DNA from 2 places in the Brevibacillus sp. GCM10020057 genome. Region 2 is predicted to be linked to the other one. Evidence: riboswitches for the same ligand, from Rfam matches in the RefSeq annotation. Region 2 holds a riboswitch; the other holds the start of a gene.
What was found. Region 2 has a riboswitch for thiamine pyrophosphate ahead of thiO (glycine oxidase ThiO). Riboswitches for the same ligand answer to the same signal wherever they lie in the genome.
Positions count from the first base shown of each region.

Region 1: another riboswitch for thiamine pyrophosphate. It lies ahead of thiS (sulfur carrier protein ThiS); the one in region 2 lies ahead of thiO (glycine oxidase ThiO).

Region 1 is NZ_JBHUJW010000043.1:582,546-589,732, forward strand. Features, by position in the region: gene ACFSO0_RS16520 (glycoside hydrolase family 18 protein) at 1-886, shown strand, start outside; gene ACFSO0_RS16525 (hypothetical protein) at 1,060-1,287, shown strand; gene ACFSO0_RS16530 (alanyl-tRNA editing protein) at 1,564-2,784, shown strand; gene kapB (sporulation phosphorelay system protein KapB) at 2,813-3,193, shown strand; TPP riboswitch at 3,231-3,341, shown strand; gene thiS (sulfur carrier protein ThiS) at 3,517-3,720, shown strand; gene ACFSO0_RS16545 (thiazole synthase) at 3,727-4,497, shown strand; gene ACFSO0_RS16550 (acetylornithine deacetylase) at 4,499-5,785, shown strand; gene tenA (thiaminase II) at 5,793-6,464, shown strand; gene ACFSO0_RS16560 (ABC transporter ATP-binding protein) at 6,458-7,187, shown strand, end outside.
Region 2 is NZ_JBHUJW010000011.1:69,736-76,922, reverse strand. Features, by position in the region: gene ACFSO0_RS03870 (YugN family protein) at 1-136, opposite strand, end outside; gene ACFSO0_RS03865 (LSm family protein) at 281-1,081, opposite strand; gene thiO (glycine oxidase ThiO) at 1,197-2,300, opposite strand; TPP riboswitch at 2,426-2,538, opposite strand; gene ACFSO0_RS03855 (excisionase family DNA-binding protein) at 2,641-2,865, opposite strand; partial or broken gene ACFSO0_RS03850 (glucose-6-phosphate isomerase) at 2,881-4,230, opposite strand; gene ACFSO0_RS03845 (aldo/keto reductase) at 4,383-5,336, opposite strand; gene ACFSO0_RS03840 (hypothetical protein) at 5,500-5,676, opposite strand; gene ACFSO0_RS03835 (hypothetical protein) at 5,727-5,876, opposite strand; gene ACFSO0_RS03830 (YqkE family protein) at 5,876-6,151, opposite strand; gene sspK (small acid-soluble spore protein K) at 6,250-6,381, shown strand; gene ACFSO0_RS03820 (DUF3905 domain-containing protein) at 6,535-6,888, shown strand; gene ACFSO0_RS03815 (iron-sulfur cluster biosynthesis family protein) at 6,987-7,187, shown strand, end outside.

The DNA.
Region 1 (7,187 bases), on a different contig from region 2:
GGCGCCGTTCAGCTTTCGCATCAGGCGCGACGGGACGTTGGCGCGGCCGCCGCTGAACAATTTTCCGGCGATCGCACGCGATAACCAGGTCGTGATGATGCTGGTCGTGACCAATCTGGAAGGCGACCAGTTCAGCACGGAGCTGGGCGGGCTGGTCCTAAACGATATGGATTTGCAAAACAAGGTACTCGATTCGGTCTTTGCTACGGCGCGAGAGTTGGGAATGGGGGACATCCACTTCGACATGGAGGCATTGCCCCCGTCGGATCGCGAGGCGTATGTCCGCTTTTTGCGCAGAGCCAAGCAGCGGGCACAGGCGGCCGGGATGATGATGTCCGTCGCACTTGCACCCAAGACGAGCGCGCAGCAGCAAGGAAGATGGTACACCGCCCACGACTATCGGGCGATCGGAGAAATTGCGGATTTTGTCGTCATCATGACGTATGAATGGGGGTACAGCGGAGGACCCCCGATGGCTGTCTCCCCAATCGGTCCCGTACGCAGAGTGCTTCAGTACGCCCTGACGGAAATGCCGGCGGAAAAAATCTTGATGGGGCAAAATTTGTACGGCTACGACTGGACGCTGCCTTTCGAGCCGGGGACGACGGCCAAGGCATTAAGTCCGCAGGCAGCAATCGCCCTGGCAGCGGAGCATCAAGTCGCTATCCAGTACGACTACCGGGCGCAAGCTCCCTTTTTTGAATACACGGACGATCAGGGGAGGCGGCACCAGGTCTGGTTCGAGGACGCCCGTTCCATCCAGGCCAAATTTGACCTCGTCAAGCGGCTCGGGCTGCGCGGCGTGAGCTACTGGAAGCTCGGGCTGCCGTTTCCGCAAAACTGGCTGCTCATCGAAAACAACTTTCGCGTACGCAAGCGTGCGTGAGGACAAAAAGGCGTGCAATCCGGCCGGGCTGCACGCCTTTTTTACGAAAGCGGGTCAAAAGTGCATGGCAGACTCGTCTCTCCAGTACAGCCGCAGCGTTTTCTTCCCCGCCGCAAACGTGGTATGATGGGAAAAAGAACTTGGAAGCGTCTGCGCCGGGAGGAGGGAAGAAGATGGGGGAATGCAAGCTGGATCACAGTGCGGAGGATGTGCAGAAAAAGCTGGCCGAGCAAGCGCCGTTTTTGCCGCAGCAGCAGGCAGAACAACTGCGCGCATGGCTGAAAGTCGAACGATCCCAGGAAGAACTGAACGAACTGTTTCACCTTTTGAAAAAATACGACCTGGCGACACAAGAGGAGCGCAAAGAGCGGGAAGCGAAAATGGCGCTGCTGTTGGGATAAAGCCGCTGGCAAACTGCTCGCCCTCGCTGGTTGGCTGCTGTTTTTTGAGCGGTTCTCTGCGCTGGCATAGCATATAGAAAGTGCGATTGGCTACCTGCAAAAAGGTAAGCGCTTCGCGTACATACGGCAACAGTTCGTTGGTTTCTTCACGTGTAAAATACTTATTGGACAAGGAGATCACCTCCAGTACCTATTCAACCCGCAACCTACAGCGGGAGAAAATGCCGGTTGCAAAGGCAACAGCTTTTGCATCGCGGAGCAAGGAGTCATGAAAATATGAAAGACAGATTGTACTATCAGGATGCCTACGTGCAGACGTTTACGGCAGACGTGGTCAAGCGGGGGACGGAAGCGGACGGAACTCCGTTTGTCGTGCTTGGCCAGACGGCGTTTTACCCGACAGGCGGCGGGCAGCCTTGTGATCTAGGGGTGCTCGGCGACGTAGCAGTCATCGATGTGGAGGAAGTCGAGGGAGAAATTCGACATCGGCTGGCGGCTACCTTGCCAGAAGACGTCGGAACGGTTGCTGGCCGGATCGACTGGGAGCGGCGGTTCGACCATATGCAGCAGCATGCGGGCCAGCATATTTTGTCCGCGGCTTTTCTGGAGGTCGCAGGGGCGGAGACCGTCGCTTTCCATTTGGGAAAAGAGCGTGTCACCATCGACGTGCGGCTCGATGAGCTGACGACTGTGGTGTGGGAGGCCGTCGAACTGCGCGCCAATCAGGTCGTGCTGGAAAACCGCCCGATTGAAGCCCGCTTCGTCGATGACGAGGAACTCGCGACGCTGCCGCTGAAAAAGCAGCCGACTGTGACGGAAAACATACGTGTGGTCATCATTCCGGAATACGACTACAACCCGTGCGGCGGGACACATCCGGCACGCACCGGCGAGGTCGGCATGATCAAAATTCTCGGCTGGGAACGCCATCGGGGCAACATCCGGCTGGAGTTCATCTGCGGCTGGCGCGCCCTGCGCGATTACAGCCGGAAGCAGGCGGCAGTGCGGGAAGCGGCCAGGCTGCTTATGACTGGCGATGCCGAACTCGTCGCCCAGACTGAGCGGCTCGTGGCCGAACGCGATGCGCTCAAGCAGAGTTTGCAGGAAAAAGAGAGGCTGCTGCTCGAAGGCGAAGTCCGCCAGCAGCTCGCACAAGCGGAGCGACTCGGAGCTTGCCGTCTGCTGCAGCTGACGTTTGCAGACCGTTCGATTCAACAGCTTCAGCAGTTTTCCCAGCAAGCTGTCGCGCAGGCGCCTGACGTTATCTGCCTGCTGGCCGCGACCGGCGAAAAGCTGCAGCTCGTGTTTGCCCGCGGACCTGAAGTGAGCGTCGCCGTCAATCAGTTGATGAAGGAGACGCTTCCCCTGATCGAAGGAAAAGGCGGCGGGAATCCGGCGATGGCACAGGGCGGCGGCCAGCCTGTTCGCCCTGCGGAAGAAGTGCTGGCACACGCAAGAGAGCAGCTGGAAGCCGCGCTGGCGCAAGGAAGCAAGTAACGAAAGTCAACGAGGAGGAACGAAACGCATGTGGAATCCGGGAGATATCGTGCGTGTATCGCAAAAAACGGGCGAGTACATCGCAGAAGTCGTGGAGGGGGGCGACGCCAAGGTGCTCGTCAAAGTGCTGGCGGTCACCAGGTTTCCTACCCAGGGGGATTTGCACACCTCCTTTGAAGTGGACGTGCCGCTGTTTCACCAGCGCCCTGCCTTGTCTTACCAGGAGAAGTTTTACGCCGCGGGCAACGCCTTGATGCGCTATAACGGTTCCATACCGGACTACAAGGAATCCGTCCGGTCAGCTATGGAGCGAGAGATGGAAAAAATGCGCAAAATGTCCAAATGGGCACAGCGCTGCCTGGTCGAGCTGGAGGCATTGTACAAGGAAACCTTTACAAATCCGAAGTAGAGTGGTACTGTAAATCACGGAACAACAACCGAATAGACGACTACCAAGCGGGAGCCGAGCATCGTCGGCTGAGATTGTAACGAGTGTGTTACTGACCGTTGAACCTGAACTGGGTCATGCCAGCGGAGGAAGAGGTATAACGTATCGTTATGAACCAAACCATCCACGGCGGATGGTTTTTTTACTATCTGCAGGATGTGTGGAATGACGGCTTCTTCTATTTATTGCTGGCAAGAGTCCAGCGGCAGGAGAAGTCGTTTTTTTGTGCAGACTCGCCAATGGCTCGAAGCTGCCAAGTTATCTGCATAGATGGGAGGAATACGATGGTCGTTGTGCTGAACGGAAAAAAAGTCGAGCTGGCCGAAGAAATCCGTACGGTTCGCGCCCTGCTCGCGTCCTATCAGCTGCAGGAGAAGATCGTCGTCGTGGAGCAAAACGGCGACATCATCGACCGCAGCCGTTATGAAGATGCACCGATTGCAGATGGGGACCGGATCGAAATCGTTCATTTTGTCGGAGGAGGATGAATCAACATGGATACATGGAAAATAGGACCTTACGAGTTTCGCTCCCGCTTGCTCTTGGGCACGGGAAAATTTGCTGATTTAGAGACGCAAGGAAAGGCGGTGGATGCTTCGCAAGCCGAGATTTTGACGTTTGCCATTCGCCGGCTGAATTTGGAAAATCCGCACGAGCCCAACTTTTTGGAACAGCTCGATTTGAAAAAGTACACCTTGCTGCCGAACACCGCAGGGGCGTACACGGCGGAAGAAGCGGTGCGCATTGCCCGTCTCGCGAAAGCATCCGGGCTCTGCGACATGATCAAGGTAGAGGTCATCGGCGATCCGAAGACGCTGCTGCCTGATCCGATCGGCACGCTGGAAGCTTCCCGCATACTGGTAGAAGAAGGCTTCATCGTACTGACCTACACCAACGACGATCCGATCCTTGCACGCCGCCTGCAGGAAGTCGGCGTGCATGCGGTTATGCCGGGTGCATCGCCGATCGGTTCCGGACAAGGGATCATCAACGAGAACAATTTGCGCTTCATCATCGAGGACGCGAAATTGCCGGTCATTGTCGATGCGGGCATCGGTTCACCAGCGGACTGCGCGAAGGCGATGGAGCTGGGCGCAGACGGCGTTCTGTTAAATACGGCGGTCGCGCTCGCCGACAACCCGGTGCTCATGGCCGAAGCGATGCGACTGGGGGTAGAAGCAGGCCGCAAAGGATTCCTCGCCGGGCGCATCCCGAAAAAACGGTACGCTTCTGCGAGCAGCCCGACAGAAGGAATGATCGAGTAACGTGGAGCGCCTTGCAGCAGCAATGGAGTCGATCGCCAAGGGTCAGGATGAATTGTTTGCGTTGCTGGCCAAGCTGGTCGCGTGTCCGACAGTCAGCCCCCCTGCACGAAACAGTGGGCAAGCACAGGACTTGATCGCACAGGAACTCGAGCAGATGGGCTTTGCGGTAGATCGCTGGCCCGTCTTTCCCGGAGATGACAACGTTGTCGGCCGATTGCCAGGTACGGCGTCCGGCAGAGCCAACAGCCTGATCATCAACGGCCATATCGACGTAGCCGAAGTCGGGGACGCCGGGGGCTGGACGTATCCGCCGTTCGCGTTGACGAAAGGCAGCGACGGACGCTGGTACGGCCGCGGAGTTGCCGATATGAAGGGCGGACTTGCCGCTAGCCTGTTTGCCATCCGAAAGCTTCGCGAGCACGGTGTCGAGCTGAGCGGCGATCTTTTGTTCCAGTCCGTAATTGGCGAGGAAGCGGGAGAGGCCGGGACGCTGACTGCCATCGAGCGAGGGCATCGCGCCGATTACGCCGTCGTCGTCGATACGAGCAACCTGCACATGCAGGGGCAGGGCGGCGTCATTACCGGATGGATTACCATCGAGAGCAAGACGACGCTGCACGACGGCATGCGGGCGAAGACGATCCACGCTGGCGGCCGCGTCCACGGCGCATCGGCGATTGAAAAGATGATGAAAGTGATCGCTTCGCTGCAGGAGCTGGAGCGTCACTGGGCGGTGATGAAGGTGTATCCGGGCTTTCCGCCAGGCACCAGCACGATCAATCCGGCCGTCATCGAAGGCGGACGGCACGCGGCTTTTCTCGCGGACAAATGCGCCCTGTGGATCACGGTCCACTTTTACCCGAACGAATCGTACGAAGACATCATCCGCGAGATCGAAGACCACGTGGGGAGAACGGCGGAGGCAGACATCTGGCTGCGCGACAATCCGCCGACATTCCGCTGGGGAGGGCGCTCCATGATCGAGGAGCGCGGAGAAATCTTCCCGTCGCTGGAGCTGGACACCGCTCACCCCGGCCTCGTGACTTTGCAACGCGCCTACGAACAGCAGCTGCGGCAGTCACCTGTCATCGACATTTCGCCAACCGTGACGGATGTCGGCTGGTTCGCCCATGCGGGGATTCCCGCCGTGCTGTTCGGTCCCGGTGAGCTGAAGCATGCCCATGCTGTTGACGAGTCAATCGATCCGGAGCAGTTGGTTCAATTCGCCCAGGTCATGGCACGATTTATCGCGGACTGGTGCCAAACGGAAAAAGCAGGAGAGGAGTGAAGACGGCATGGCAGCGTTTACCGACCGTCTGTGGAAGAGCGTGGCTCCCATCTGGGAACGTACGCATCAACACCCGTTTGTAACCGGACTCGGGGATGGCAGCTTGCCAGTAGAATCCTTCCAGTTTTATATGAAGCAGGACTATGTGTATTTGATCGATTACGCCAAAATGTTTGCAATCGCCAGCACGAAGGCGTACGACCTGGAGACGAGCGCCAGGTTTGCCGGCTTGCAGGAAGCGACGCTGAACGGGGAGATGGAACTGCACCGGCAGTACGCGGAGCGATTCGGGATTTCCCGCGCAGAGCTGGAGGCGACCGAGCCGTCCTTTGTGCTGCTCGCCTACACCAGCTACATGCTGAAGGTCGCGCATCAAGGCTCGCTCGCCGAGCTGGTCAGCGCACTGCTGCCATGCATGTGGAGCTACTGGGAGATCGGCAAGAAACTAGCACAGGTAGAAGGGGCGCTGGACCATGAGCTTTACGGCGAATGGGTGCGCACGTACAGCTCGGAAGAATTCGGCGAGCTGGCCACATGGCTGATCGGCGTGATGAACAGGCTGGCGGAAGGGAAAAATGAGGAAGAACTCTCCCGTCTGGAAGAGCATTTCGTGACCACATCCCGCATGGAGTATTTGTTCTGGGATATGGCGTATAGAAAGGAACTTTGGCCGTGCTAGACAAACTGGCTTTTTCCGGTGTCCGCTTTTCCTACGGAGACCAACCGATTTTGCAGCATTTTGACCTGCGCGTCAAGCAGGGCGAGTTCATCAGCCTGATCGGACCGAGCGGGATCGGCAAAAGCACGTTGTTTCAGCTGATCGCGGGCCTTTTGCAGCCGCAGGCCGGAGCCATTCTCGTCGACGGGTCGCCTGTAGAAAACCGGCTGGGAATGGTAGGCTACATGCCGCAGCGGGATGCCTTGCTGCCGTGGCGTACCGTCGTGGAAAACGCGGCGCTGCCACTCGAGATCAAGGGTGTTCCCAAAAAAGAAGCCCGGGAAACCGTGCGCTCACAGCTTCCTCGCTACGGCCTTGCCGAATGGGCTGAGGCATATCCAGGCCAGCTGTCTGGCGGAATGCGGCAGCGCGTCTCGTTTTTGCGGGCGTTGCTCTCCGGCACGGACATCATGCTGCTGGATGAGCCGTTCAGCGCCCTGGACGGAATCACCCGGATGGAAATGCAGGAGTGGCTGATGGCAATGTGGCAGGAGACCGGGAGCACGATGCTGATGATTACCCACGACATCGACGAAGCCATCCTGCTGGCTGATCGCGTCATCGTCCTTACCGGGCGGCCCATCGAACAGCCGGTGGAGCTGAAGGTAGACATGGAGCGGCCGCGAACGACAGCGTCTCGCAATCGGGCGCAGTTTCAGGCTTTGCGGGAGCAGGTGTGGGGGC
Region 2 (7,187 bases):
TCCGGTCATCCAGCGCGCGGTCAAAATAGCCTTGCTCATAATCCCAATTCGCCAGGGTGAAGTACGGCTGGAGTGCTGCACGAAAATAGCCGAACGTCCCTCGGGTGCCCGGCAAGCTGCTTTTTATCGGCCTCATCGCCTATCCCTGCCTTTCCAGATTCTGATTGTAGTGTGCGACAAATCAGCCGGTTGTACTCACAGCTTGCACCCGATCGCGCAAAAAAACAGCAAGTCTTTCGCACCGTGCAAAGGCTCGCGGAAGACTTGCTGTCGATGGGGTTTAGAGCAAAGCGATGGTGAGCAGCGTAAACAGCGCCAGCGGGATGATTTTGCGTCCTCTCCGGCACGGGCGGCGTCTCCTTCTGGGCGGGATGATGACGGCTGCTTGCGGTCCCACAGGCGGCGGTGGTGGCGGTGGCGGCGGAAAGAAAGGAATGCACGGCATCGGCTGCGGGAACGGCGAAAATGGCGGAAACGGCGAGAAGTACGGATTTTGCCCGCCAAACGGGCTCACCTGCGTCGGGTAGTTGTGATCGGTGTACGGACTGACCTGGCTGAACGGCGCATTCTCATTTTGCTGGGGATAGCCCGGCGCGCTGCTGCTCCCAAAGGGACCGAACTGTCCATACGGGTTACTGCTGCTCCCGAACGGCCCTGCCCCAAATGGCCCGTACGGATTCATCTGCCCGTAGGGATAGCTGCTGCTGCCAAACGGTCCGAAGCCCTGGTAGGGAGTCCCTCCGGAAAACGGGCTAATATCGCCATATGGACTAGGGCCGCCGTACGGATTCCACCCGGGATAGCCTCCTCCCCAGTCTCCCCCGTATGGCTGGCGGCTGGCGACCTCCTCTACCTCCAGATCATCTATCTCTGCGTCCGGATCTTCGACTTCGACATACACGTTCTGGTCGTCGTAGTCGACTATCACACCTTCAAATATTTGCCCGTCGATCGCTTCAATGCGTACTTTTTTCTCGAGATGATCCTTGATGACGTTGTGCACATTATGGCGAATATCCTTGATCAGGCTGACGGTCTGCCCGTCGATCTGATAAAGGTTTTTCTCCTCCTCAGACTGCATGGAAACTCCTCCCCTTCTGGTGTTTCTTTACTACCATATACAAAAGCCTATGGGGAGGTGTTCCGCTTTGCATGTGTGACTAGCCCATTTTCTCAATCATCCGCCGCAGACAGGGTCAAGACAGGAAGCGGCTGGGCAGGAACGGTGCGATCTGGCCGCTCTCGCCGCTTTCCAGATAATCGGCCATTCGCTTGGCAGTGACCGGCGACAGCAAGATTCCGTTGCGGAAATGTCCCCCGGCAAGCGAGAGTCCTTCCCAGCCCGGAACAGGACCGAGCAGCGGCCTTCCGTCGGCGGTTGCGGGGCGCAGTCCTCCCCACGCTTCCAGAAACGCTGCCGCATGCAAGGCCGGTACGTACGGCATCACTCCCTGAAAAATGCTGGCAAGACCGGCCAGGGTGACTTCGCGCTGGAAGCCGCTCTCGTCCTCTGTCGCGCCGATGACGATCTTGCCGTCCTTTTTCGGCGTAATGTAACCGGACTTGCCGAAAATGACCGTCCGCAGCGGGATGCCCTCAGAGGAGACGGCTGCAATCTGCCCGCGCACCGGCCGCACCGGAATGGCGACATCGAGCATTTTCATCATGATGCCCGCCCACGCACCGGAGGCGATTACCGTGTGCCCTGCGCGGATCGGCCCGGACGACGTCTCGACGCCGACGACGCGCCCGCCTTCTGCCGCGATGCCGCTGACGACGCAGCCCGAAAGCAGCGTCACTCCCTGCAAGCGGCAAGCCGTGACGAGGGAGCGCAGCAACAGCCTGTTGTTGATATGCCCTTCCCCTGGCGAGTAGATGCCTGCCACCGCGCGTTCGGTCAAAAGCGGCTCCACTTCCCGCAGCTCTTTACCGTTCACCCAGTGGACATCGTGACCCGCTTCTTTTTGCCACAGGTACTTTGCCCGCAGTTCCTCGCTTTCCTGCTCATCGAGGGCGACGGTGACGAGCCCCTCCAGACTTAGCTGTACATCTCCCGCCGTGACCTCCTCCAGCTCCTGCGCCCATTGCGGATACAGGCGCAGCGATTCCATCCCAAGGTCCACCATCGGGCCCGGCGATGCGAATTCTTTCAGCGGAGCCAGCATCCCGGCCGCAGCCGAAGATGCCTGACCGCCCCACTCTCCCTGCTCGACCAGCGTGACGGCCATCCCCCGCCGCGACAGCTCATACGCCAAACTAAGCCCAATGATACCTCCGCCCACAACCAGACAATCACTCATCGTTCTCTCTCCTTCTCTCCCTCACCGGATGCGAAAACTTACTTGAAGCGCAGAAATGAAAAAGCCCGCCGCTTCCTCGCAGGAAACGGTGGGCTCATACGCATATGACCAAAGACAAAAGCGCTGCTGGCTCGCAACCACTTCCCTGCGCCGGCATGATCCGGATCAGGTGCAATGGGTCGATGGTCGTCGCTGCCATCCTCTCAGCCCCGCATGAAGGACTCCCCAAGTTGCTTTCTTGTTATGTCATTTTCATTGACAAGTATAGTCCTCGTTCGGAGCGTCTGGCAAGCAAAAAAACCTTGGTACGGGCCTCGCCCGAAGGATGAATGAACGGGAATCAGTCCTCGTCTTTCACGTCGTAGCTTTCCGGTACGGTCTCATGGCGGGCTGTTTCCTCATACTCCCGCAGCCTGCGCAACTCCTCCAGATGGTGCTGGAACTGATGCTTGTTGATGATGTACTCGTTGCCGTCGTGCAACGCCCGGATTCGTCCTTCCTTGATCTTTTCCAAAATGAACGTCACCGGCAGTTCGAGATACTCTGCCGTCTCTTCGACGGTCAAATACGTCTTGTTCTCTTTCAATCTGGCCTCCAGTTCCGCTTTCTGCCGTTCGTAGCCTGGCTTGCCCAGCAAGGCAAACATGTTCTCCTTGTACGCTTCTACTCCCGGCTGGTCGAACGGATTGACGCCGAGTAAATAGCCGCTGATCCCGCACGCCTTTTCAAAGAAGTAGATCAGGGCGCCCAGATGGTAGGCTGTCGCCTTGGGAATTTCCACCAGAAGGTTCGGGACGCCGCCATCCACATGGGCCAATACCGTTCCTTCAAAAGCCTTTTTATTGACAAAACCCATCTGCTTGCCCGTCAGAAAATTCAATCCGTCCACATCGGCCGGGTCTTCCTGCACGGTTACGTCCACAGACGGCGTTCTCACCGAGATGACAGTCTCAAACAATTGCCGCATGCCATCCTGTATGTACTGGCCAAGCGAGTGCAAGTCGGTCGAAAACTCGGCGGACGCCGGAAAAATACCTTTTCCGTCCTTGCCTTCCGATTCGCCGAAAAGCTGCTTCCACCATTCCGAGAAGTAGCGGAATTGCGGCTCGTAGCTGACCAGAAGCTCGACCGTCTTGCCTTTTCGGTACAAGACGTTGCGAATCGCCGCATACTGGTAGCACTCGTTTTCCGCCAGATCCTGCTGCATGTAGCGCCGCCGGGCATCTGCCGCACCCTGCATGAGCGCGTCCAGATCCGCCCCGCTGACTGCGATCGGCAAAAGTCCCACGGGAGTCAGCACCGAGTATCGACCCCCCACGTCGTCCGGGATGACGAAAGTCTCATATCCTTCTTCATCCGCGAGCCTTTTCAGCGCCCCCCGCGCCCGGTCTGTCGTGACGTAGATGCGTTTCCTCGCGCCTTCTCGCCCGTACTTGCGAACCAGCCAGTCGCGGAACAGTCGAAAAGCAATTGCCGGCTCTGTAGTTGTCCCGGATTTGGAAATGACGTTGATCGACACTTCCTTGTCCTCCAGCACGTCCATCAAGTGCGAAACGTAGACCGGGCTGATGTTGTTGCCTACAAAATAAATTTCCGGGGTGCGCCGTTTGGATTTGGGCAGCAGATTGTAGAAGCTGTGCCCCAAAATGTCCAGTACGGCTTTTGCCCCCAGATATGAACCTCCGATTCCAATCACCAAAAGCACATCTGAATCAGACTGAATACGTGCTGCCGCTGTCCGAATCCGCTGGTACTCGGCACGATCGTACAGTTCGGGCAAGTCTACCCACCCGAGAAACTCTCTGCCTGGTCCTGTTTTCCTGTGCAGCATCTCATGCGCTTGTCCAATCGCCGGAGCGAGCAGCTCCCATTCATGTGGTTTGACAAAAGCAAGAGCATTGGAGTAATCAAAACGGATCGCTTGGTTCATGGCTCCCCTCCCAGGAACGTCATTTTTTCCTTATCTTATCACGGCTAAACGGCGGAAAGTACAATCCGTCAAAACATGACAAATTGCGACTTAAATAAAATTTTTTCGATACAGAAGCCATTTTTTCGACACGCTTCGCAAGGCAGCTTTCTTCACGATCTCGCCGCGACAGCGCGTATCTCTGCCAGCGTCTCCTGGTCCAGCTCCACGTCGGCAGCAGGCAGGATGCTTTCGACATGATCGGGCCTCCGCGCGCCGACGATCGCGCTGGTCAACGCCGGATGCGCCAGCACATAGGCAATCGCGAGCTGGGCGACGGTGATGTCCAGACGAGCGGCGATGCTCTTCAATTTCTCAACCCGGTCGATGTTTCGTTTCAGCGCCTCGCCCGTATACGCCTTGTGGCGGGAGCGCCAGTCCGTTTCCGCAAACGTGGAGCCGTACGTATACTTGCCCGACAACAGTCCGGAAGCGAGCGGGCTGTACGCTACGACCCCGATGCCACGCTCCAGGCAGAAAGGCAAAAGCTCCCGCTCCGCCTGCGGCACCAGGATGGAGTACGGCGGCTGCAGCGAGTCCACATGGCGGACGGCAAGCGACTGTTCGAGCAGCGGAATGTTGTAATTGCACAGTCCGATATAGCGCACCTTTCCGTCCTGGACGAGCCGCTCCATCGCCCGCATCGTTTCTTCCGCAGGAGCCTGCGCGTCCGTATCGGGATAGTGCATCTGGTACAAATCAATCGTATCGGTTCCCAGCCGGCGCAGGGAGGCTTCTGCTTCCCGCATGATGGAAGCGTACGTGCCGTTTTTGACAAGGCGGCGCTCCTCGTCCCACAAGTACCCGCACTTGGTCGCCAGCACGACCCTCTGGCGGTCCTTCCCCAGCGCCTTGCCGATCAGCTCCTCGGCATGTCCCAGACCGTAGACGGGAGCGGTATCAAAAAAGGTGATCCCGGCATCAAGCGCAGCGCGTACACTTTCCATCGACACCCGGTCGTCCTGCTCTCCCCAGGACATCTCCCAGTTGGCTCCGCCGATCGCCCACGAGCCAAAGCCGATCACCGAGATCATGGGGCCGTCTTTCCCGAGCTGGCGATATTTCATGGTGTCTCCTCCTTTTGCATCTACAGATGTTTTACCACTCCCTGGCCCCTTCCGTAAATGGCATCCCAGCGCTGGACTCGTGAAAAGAAGTGCCGGGGACGCTGCCGGGCAGGCATGAAAAGTAAAAAACAGGCACCCGCCAGCTACAGCTGCAGGTGCCTGCTTACGTCGGAAACGTATCCGTCATCAGCTTCAACAGAAAAAACAGCACAATACCAGCGCTCGCAACCGTCCACCAAACAGGCTTGCTGTCTGCCTTGCCTGTCTTGTAAATGCCGATCAGCTTCCAGGTGCCCACGGCCACACAGAGGAGACTGATCAGGAGCAGGATTGTCCCCATGATCTCCCTCCTTTCCCTCTCCTAGCTATATGGGAGGGAAGGAAAAAAAATCACTCCTTCGGCACATCCTTTTTGCCCAGCCTGTTTACGACCGCGCGTCCGCGCTGCTTGACCGACTCGTCCCTGACACTCAGCTCGCGCCTTTTCATCATGCCGTTTTTGGACGTATCCGGCCTCTCGTTCTGCCGTCCATCACGCATCAGCTGTACTTTCCTTTGCCTTTTTTGTCGTATTCCTCGAGCAGTTCGGCAAAGCTTTTGTTCTTTTCCCGCTCTTCCTGCTCGCGCCGTTTCTTCTCCGCCGCTTCCTGCGCCTGCCGCTCGCTTTCCGCTTTCATATCTTTTTCCAGCTGCTTCAATTTGCCAAGCGCGCTTTCATTCAGCATTTCCTTCAGGCTAATCCCGCTTTTGACCTCAGTGGCCCCCGCACTCTCCGAAGACGTGCGCTGCGGCTTGCGTTGCTGCTTTTTCGCCATCTGTGTTCCATTCCTTTCCTGTTCCTTATAATGCCCTCATTCAATGGCCGGCGGTTGGTCATACTAACTCCATCCGACATCAAAGAGGAGGGAATGACATGGTACGTAACAAGGCAAAAGACTTTGGAAAAACCGCCGAAATCCGCGGGCCCAAAGCCCAGTCCGAAGCTGTCCGATCTGACGGCTCCATTAATAGTGAACCACAAGAGCGGTTAAAAGAAAACCGTTAGACCCGCAAAACAGACCAAGCCGCCGATCCTATGGGACCCGGCGGTTTTTCCTGATGGTGCTCCCCGGCAAATGGGCAGCCGCACTGGTATAAGGGGGATGCGCTTGCAGCATCTTAAAACGAGGGAAGCCTGCCCACAAAGGAGGTCCTATGGATGGACAATGACAAACAGGAAAAGAAGGAAACCGACGACATCTCGATCGACGGCACGCTGCCGCATCAAATCAGCGCGCCGGATTTCAAGCATTCTTCCCGCTCGATCCAGAAGCCGTTCGTCAACGGATTTGGCGTCGTGATCGGAGACAGCCAGTACAATTCGCCACAGTCGCCGCTCAACAACTGGAGCACGCAGACCGATCCCGCCATCATGGCCGGAGACCAGTGGGTGCATCCGACGAACGACATCGGCTGGAACACGTACGAAAACCGGGAACTGCTGGAGGACGAACAGCCAGACGGCGCCCGCTTTATGCATCCGACCCATGACGTGAGCAAAGGCAAGGATTGACGCCGCCTTCGCAGCAGCCCATTCGGCACCGCTTCACTGCCGGATGGGCTTTTCGTTTGTGGTACAATGGGCGTTAATAAGAAGAGAGGAGCATACCCATGAGTATCACGTTACAGATCGAACCCGCATTCGCTCTCGCCTATCGCCGCTACGCCGAATTTCAGCCGGGCGATGTCCTGCGCCTGTACGTTCGGACGAGCGGCCCCGGCACCGGCGGCATGTTCTACGCCATCGAAAAGGACGCGCTTGCGGAAGGCGATGCCGTCTTTGACGTGGAAGGGCTGCGCTTCGTCATACGC